Regions from separate parts of the Clostridium acetobutylicum ATCC 824 genome, predicted to be linked through region 1. Evidence: riboswitches for the same ligand, from Rfam matches in the RefSeq annotation. Region 1 holds a riboswitch; each other region holds the start of a gene.
What was found. Region 1 has a riboswitch for thiamine pyrophosphate ahead of thiS (sulfur carrier protein ThiS). Riboswitches for the same ligand answer to the same signal wherever they lie in the genome.
Positions count from the first base shown of each region.

Region 1 (2,274 bases):
AAGTCTAATAGCCTCCTCTGCATTTCTAGCTCCTGATGTATTTGGTAAAAGTATTAAATCCTTATCTATAAAATTCAAAATATTATCCTGCTTTGAAGTTATGTCAACTCTTCTAAGTGCTACTGTTATAACCTTTGAATTTGATTTTTCCATGATTTTTGGTATAACTTCATTAGAGGCCAATTTACCTGTCCCAACAAAAAGTCTACTATCTAGTTTAACTCCACCTATTTCTAATTCATCCACTTAAATTCCTCCCAAAACTTTATTCATTTTCCATGATTATTCTAAGTACTTGGTTTGCCTCATGGTTAGCCGCTATATTAACTCTTGGAGCCATAAGACCACAGCCAGGTGCTGCTTCATTTTCTCCATCGCCCACAATATAAAAATTTTTATTTATCTTCTTTGTTACAATGCTGTTACTCGAAAAATACCCTGCCATTCCGGATGCTCCGATTACCTTTTTACCATTCATTTTTGTAAGAACGCTATTTATAAGTTCTGCCTTACATACAGGATTATCAAAAGCCTCAACAATTATATCCACATCTTTAAAAATTTCTTGTGCATTGTTCCCATTTATAAATGTGTCTACTACGTCTACCTTCACAAATGGATTACATTGACTTATTATTTCTTTAAGTGCTTCAGTTTTTTTCATACCTATATGTCTTATAAAATAATGCTGACGATTTAAATTGCTTGGTTCAACTACATCAAAGTCCACAAGTACAAGTCTTCCAACTCCTATTCTTGCAAGGCTTACCGCTGCATTTGAACCAAGTCCTCCAAGACCAGCTATCCCAACAGATGTATTTTTCACTTTTTCATGAACCTTTGGAGTATGCCTCGAAACTAGCTGTGCTTCCATATCTTCTTTTTTAGGAATTTCACCCTTTTTAATAAAAACAACGTTATCTTCTTCTTTTAAACTTAAATCTTTTTTCATAATAAAACCGTTATAAACAACAACATCTGAATCTTTTTTTATCTGCCGTTTTAGCTGCATAAGTGTAGTTCCATTTTTCACATCTAATGATCTTTCATTTACATATACCTTCATTTAACCACCACCAACAAATCTAACTACTTCAACCTTAGACTCACTTGAAAGTTTTTTTTGTTTATACTCATCTTTATTTATGATTTCTAAGTCCACTTCAACAACTACCTGACTACTTTCTATATTCATTTTATCTAAAAGTTCATAAACAGTTATCTCATCATCAAAATTCATATCTTTTCCATTTACTAACACTAAATCACCTCTTTTGGAGAAATAAAAAAGAGAAGCAAATCGCTTCCCTCATAACTTTCTTTCACATTAAAACATATAAACTTCTGCGCAGAATTATATGTAACAAACATGATGCATTAACTCCCTACGTTGGCATTATCCAAATCAGGTTATGAGGGTCTGGAATCACATTCCACTCTCAGCCTGTCTACAGGCTCCCCGTTAACTATATTTAATTTTTACATTTTTAATTTAGCACAATAAAACACAAAATGCAAATTTTATTTTTAAGCGTTTAATGTAAATATTGTATTTATGAGCTTTTAATTGCATATTTATATAATTCCTGGTTATAATTCATAATGCTTACACCTTAAAATTTATGTTTAAAAATTTAAGAATAATATTTTTAAGAAGGATTTTTTAATGATATAATATTGTATAAATATTTACATTAGGAGTCTTTATGGAAAAACATGATAGAATAAATCTAATTTTAAATCACAAAAATTTCAAAACATACTTGCTAAAAAATATGGAGTATGAAAATGGCAGAAAGTTTTGTCTTCACAATTTAGAACACTTTCTTGATGTTGCAAGAATTGCATATATAATGGTTCTAGAAAAAAATCTTGCTATAAAAAAAGACATAATCTATGCTTCTGCTCTTCTCCATGATATAGGACGATGGCAGCAATATGAAAGTGGAATTTCTCATTCTAAAGCAAGTTCAATTTTAGCAGCTAATATCCTAAAAGACTGTGAATTCAACGATTCTGAAAGCACCCTTATAATTGAAGCAATAAAAAGTCATGGAGAAGCAAACACTCTCTCGGATTTAAGCGCCATATTATATAAAAGCGATAAGCTTTCTAGGAATTGCTTTAATTGCTCTGCTTATAAAGAATGTAATTGGAGTTACAATAAAAAAAATTCAAGCATAATATATTAAGGAGTAAAAAATGAAAATAGCGAATAAAGATTTTATACTTGGAGAAAGAACTTACATAATGGGAATTTTAAATGTTACACCT
Region 1 covers NC_003030.1:3,056,658-3,058,931, forward strand. The annotation lists gene CA_RS15035 (thiazole synthase) at 1-246, opposite strand, end outside; gene thiF (sulfur carrier protein ThiS adenylyltransferase ThiF) at 266-1,066, opposite strand; gene thiS (sulfur carrier protein ThiS) at 1,067-1,261, opposite strand; TPP riboswitch at 1,365-1,472, opposite strand; gene CA_RS15050 (HD domain-containing protein) at 1,707-2,192, shown strand; gene folP (dihydropteroate synthase) at 2,203-2,274, shown strand, end outside.

Region 2 (2,274 bases), 1.5 Mb from region 1:
TTCCATAGGTCCAATTATATATTTTACACCTGAAGCCTTTATGTACTCTATTACCTTGTCAACTACCTCATAAAGTCTTTTTTCCTCAACAACAGGGAGTACCTGCAAACTCACATTAACAACTGGTTTCATAACGTTATTCCCTCTTTCCTTATTAGTGTTTTAAAATTATTTTCTATAACGCCTTTTACTTCCTCCTCCTGAATATTTTTTATTTTAGAGATTTCCTTTACTACATTTTTGATAACGTTTGGGTACCCATAATCTCCATTAACCCATTCAAGTGAGGTTGGACCATCTGTTTCTGTTAAAATTTTATCTATCGGAAGCAGCTGAACAATTTCCTTTGAGAGCTTAGAATATCCAATGTCCACACTTATAGTAAAATAGCAGCCATAGTCTAAAAGCTTTTTTAGAGTGTCCTTATCACCACTATACCAGTGAATTATAGGTGTTTTAAGTTCATACTTCTTTATATAGTTATATATTTCACTTTCTGCACCCTTCGTATGTATATTAGTTATTTTATTGTACTTTTTAGCTTCTTCTAGAAAATAAGTGAACACCCTTTTCATATGAGGATATTTTTCTTTTTCCTTAACCCATACGTAATCAAGGCCTATTTCTCCTATTATTTTGCTCTCTCTTATATACTCATCAAAACATTCAAGATTCTTAAAGTTTTCATGAGCTCTAGAAGGATGAATACCAAAACAAGGAATAATGTTTTTATTTTTCAAAGCTAGACTCTTTGTAAACTTGTAGCTTTTAGTGTCCATAGAACATCCAAGCGTTATTATATTGTCATTTTTTATAATGTCCAAAGCCTTATTTAATTTTTCTTGTTCCTCAAAAAAATCCAAATGGTTATGCGCATCTATAAACATTCCTTCTCCTTAATTTTGAAAAAAATAAAAGCACTACGAATATAGTGCTTTAAGTAATCATTTAAAAAGCTTTCCTTCGTCAGAATTAACCGAATCAGGTTCAAAGGGTTAAAGTTTTTTAACTTCTCTCAGCCAAAAGGCACCCCTAGCACTAAAATACATATGAAATTTTAATAACATATTTATGCTACCACTTATTTTTTCAAATGTAAATAGTTTTTTAATTTTATGTATATTTTCTTCTTTATTTAGATTTACCAATATCTTTTCTATAGTAAATACCGTCGAATTTAATTCTTTCTATATCTGTGTAAGCTTTTTTTATAGCCTCATCTAAAGTAATTCCTCTAGCTGAAGCGCATAGAACTCTTCCACCAGATGTCTTGTAAACTCCATTCTCTAATTTAACACCTGCACAAAATACTTTATCCCCTGCATCATCTATTCCACTTATTTCATAACCAGTACTATAATTTTTAGGATATCCTTTTGAAGCTGCTACAACACAGCATGCATTTCCATCGTACCACTCTATATCAAAATCAGAAAGTTTTTTATCCATTGCTGCATTTATTAAGTCAACAAAGTCGCTTTTCATAAGATATAAAACTACTTGTGTTTCTGGATCTCCAAGTCTTACATTGTACTCAAGAAGATACACACCCTTTTTAGTTATCATAAGCCCAAAAAATATTATTCCAGTAAAGTCCATTCTCTCTTCTTGAATTCCAATTAAAGTAGGCTTTAGAATTTCTTCTTCAAAGCTTTTAAGTACTTCTTCAGTACAATATGGATTTGGAGATATAGCTCCCATACCACCTGTATTTGGCCCTTTGTTACCATCAAAAATCTGTTTGTGATCCTTTGAGGATACAAAAGGAATTATTGCTTTTCCATCTGTAATTGATAAAATTGATGCTTCTACACCTTCTAGATATTCTTCAATTACAACCTTTTTCCCCGATCCTTTAAACACATCTTTAACCATAAAAGCTTTTATAGTCTCTTCCGCTAATTTATAATCCTCACAGATTACAACGCCTTTACCTGCTGCTAATCCATCCGCCTTTATAACTATAGGATAAGTACATTTTTTTAAATATTCTAGAGATTCCTCAGAATTTTCAAAAACCGCATATTCAGCTGTTTTTACATTATATTTTTTCATAAAGTCCTTAGAAAAAGACTTGCTTCCCTCAAGCTGTGCCCCTACCTTGCCAGGCCCAAATATTTTAAGTCCCTTTTCCTTAAACTCATTAACTATTCCATCTACAAGAGGAGCTTCTGGACCTACTACTGTTAAGTCTATATTATTTTTACTAGCAAATTCTATAAGCTCTTCTGTTTTCTCTAAGTTCACATTCTCACATTTATTTTCTTTAGCTGT
Region 2 covers NC_003030.1:1,540,543-1,542,816, reverse strand. The annotation lists gene CA_RS07350 (thiamine-binding protein) at 1-132, opposite strand, end outside; gene CA_RS07345 (TatD family hydrolase) at 129-887, opposite strand; TPP riboswitch at 942-1,044, opposite strand; gene purD (phosphoribosylamine--glycine ligase) at 1,132-2,274, opposite strand, start outside.
Region 2: another riboswitch for thiamine pyrophosphate. It lies ahead of CA_RS07345 (TatD family hydrolase); the one in region 1 lies ahead of thiS (sulfur carrier protein ThiS).

Region 3 (2,274 bases), 190 kb from region 1:
CTATCTTTACTGCATCTGGACAAATATCAGTAAATATGCACTCAAGCTGTTTTTCAACAAATTCTGGAGTCGCTTCCATGATTCCATAAACTCCTGTTGTATTTTGTGCAGTTAATGCTGTAATGGCACTCATTGCATACATTTTATGTGCTGTAATGGTCTTGATGTCAGCTTGAATACCTGCTCCACCACTACAGTCTGAACCCGCAATAGTTAATATCTTTTTAATCAACTTCAAAACCTCATTTCCTTACATAATTTTAATAGCTTTCATACCTTGCAGCATCATCTAATTTATCACCATCTAAATTAAAAACTTCATCGATAATATAATTTCTGTAAGAAGAATTGCCATCCCTTTTAGACAGTCTGTTATATGCAAGCTCTCCACAAATCCCCATAGCACAAACCGAAGCTAAGGTTGCTTCTAATGGACTATCAACATTCGCACTTATATATGCTGCTGTCATTGCGCTTAACATGCAACCTGTACCAGTAATTTTACTCATATTAGGATTACCATTCCTTACAACATACGCCTTGCTTTCATTAGCTATAATATCAATGGCTCCTGTAATTGCAATCACAGCACCCGTTTTTTTAGAAAATCCTTTAGCAAAATTAATTACATTATCTAATGTATCATCTTTTACTTTATCATTGACATCAGCATCTACACCTTTAGTTATACCTTGACCCAAGGCAAGTACCTTTATCTCAGAGATATTTCCACGAATAACAGTGAATTTAACCTCCTCAAGCAATTTTAAAGCAGTTTGACGTCTAAGTTTTGAAGCACCCACTCCCACAGGATCTAAAATAACTGGATGCTTTAACTTATTCGCCATTTTTCCAGCTTTAAGCATTGACTCAATAGTATTTTCATTAAGAGTACCTATATTAATATTAAGCCCTCTGCAAATGGATGTAATCTCCTCTACCTCCCCAATATCATCTGCCATAATCGGTGAAGCCCCGCAGGCAAGAAGAATATTTGCACAATCATTAACAGTAACATAATTTGTTATATTATGTATCAAAGGATTTGTCCCTCTCACATTTTCAAGTCTTTCCTTAAGCATTTTTCATCCCTCCAAAAATTGTATTTTTAATATATAAATTACTTTTCCTTAAAATAAAAAAGAGAATACCCTTTGGCATTCTCTCCAGTAAATCAAGTAACCTATTTCCTACGTTGGCATTATCCAAATCAGGTATATGGATCGAAGTTCAATTACTTCCTCTCAGCCTGAAAACAAGCTCCCCTGAAAAATATTAAGTTATACCTATTTAATTAAATAAAAGGATGCTGCTAGTGATAACAACATCCTTTTAACATTTCCCACAACTTTTGAAACACTACAAATTGTAAGCTTTCTATTAATCCATATGTAATATAGACTATCTCTTTGAGAATTGTGGTGCTCTTCTTGCCTTTTTAAGACCGTATTTCTTTCTTTCCTTCATTCTTGGATCTCTTGTTAAGAATCCTGCTTTTTTAAGTTCACCTTTTAAAGTTTCATCAGCCTTTAATAAAGCTCTTGAAATTCCGTGTCTTATAGCTCCTGCCTGGCCTGTGAATCCACCACCATGTACATTAACTAAAACATCGAATTTTCCTTTAGTTCCTGTAAGATTTAAAGGTTGATTAACTATAAATCTTAAAGTTTCAAGTCCAAAATAATCTTCTGCACTTCTCTTATTTATTACAACTTTACCTTCACCAGGTACAAGTCTAACTCTAGCTACTGCTTCTTTTCTTCTTCCTGTTCCCATATATTGTACTTTTGCCATTTTAAATCCTCCTTCCGGCGTTTAATTAATATTTCAACTCTAAAACTTCAGGTTTTTGAGCTTCATTATTATGCTCTTCGCCTTTATATACTTTTAATTTCTTAATCATTTTTCTTCCTAATACACCGCTTGGAAGCATTCTTCTAACTGCTTCATAGAATACGAAGTCAGCTTTCTTAGCAATTGCATCTTTATATGACATTTCCTTTAATCCACCTGGATATAAAGTATGGTGTCTAAACATTTTTTGATCTGCTTTTTTTCCTGTTAAAAGAACTTTTTCTGCATTTAAAACTATTACGTAATCTCCAGTATCAACATTTGGAGTGTATATTGGCTTATTTTTTCCTCTTAAAATTGAAGCTATTTGACTTGCAGCTCTTCCAAGTGGCTTACCTGCAACATCAATAACATACCATTTTCTTTCGATTTCCTGTGGTTTCGCTAAGTACGATTTCATGGTTTTTCCTCCTTCAACAA
Region 3 covers NC_003030.1:3,248,787-3,251,060, forward strand. The annotation lists gene thiD (bifunctional hydroxymethylpyrimidine kinase/phosphomethylpyrimidine kinase) at 1-229, opposite strand, end outside; gene thiM (hydroxyethylthiazole kinase) at 261-1,082, opposite strand; TPP riboswitch at 1,171-1,277, opposite strand; gene rpsI (30S ribosomal protein S9) at 1,402-1,794, opposite strand; gene rplM (50S ribosomal protein L13) at 1,820-2,254, opposite strand.
Region 3: another riboswitch for thiamine pyrophosphate. It lies ahead of thiM (hydroxyethylthiazole kinase); the one in region 1 lies ahead of thiS (sulfur carrier protein ThiS).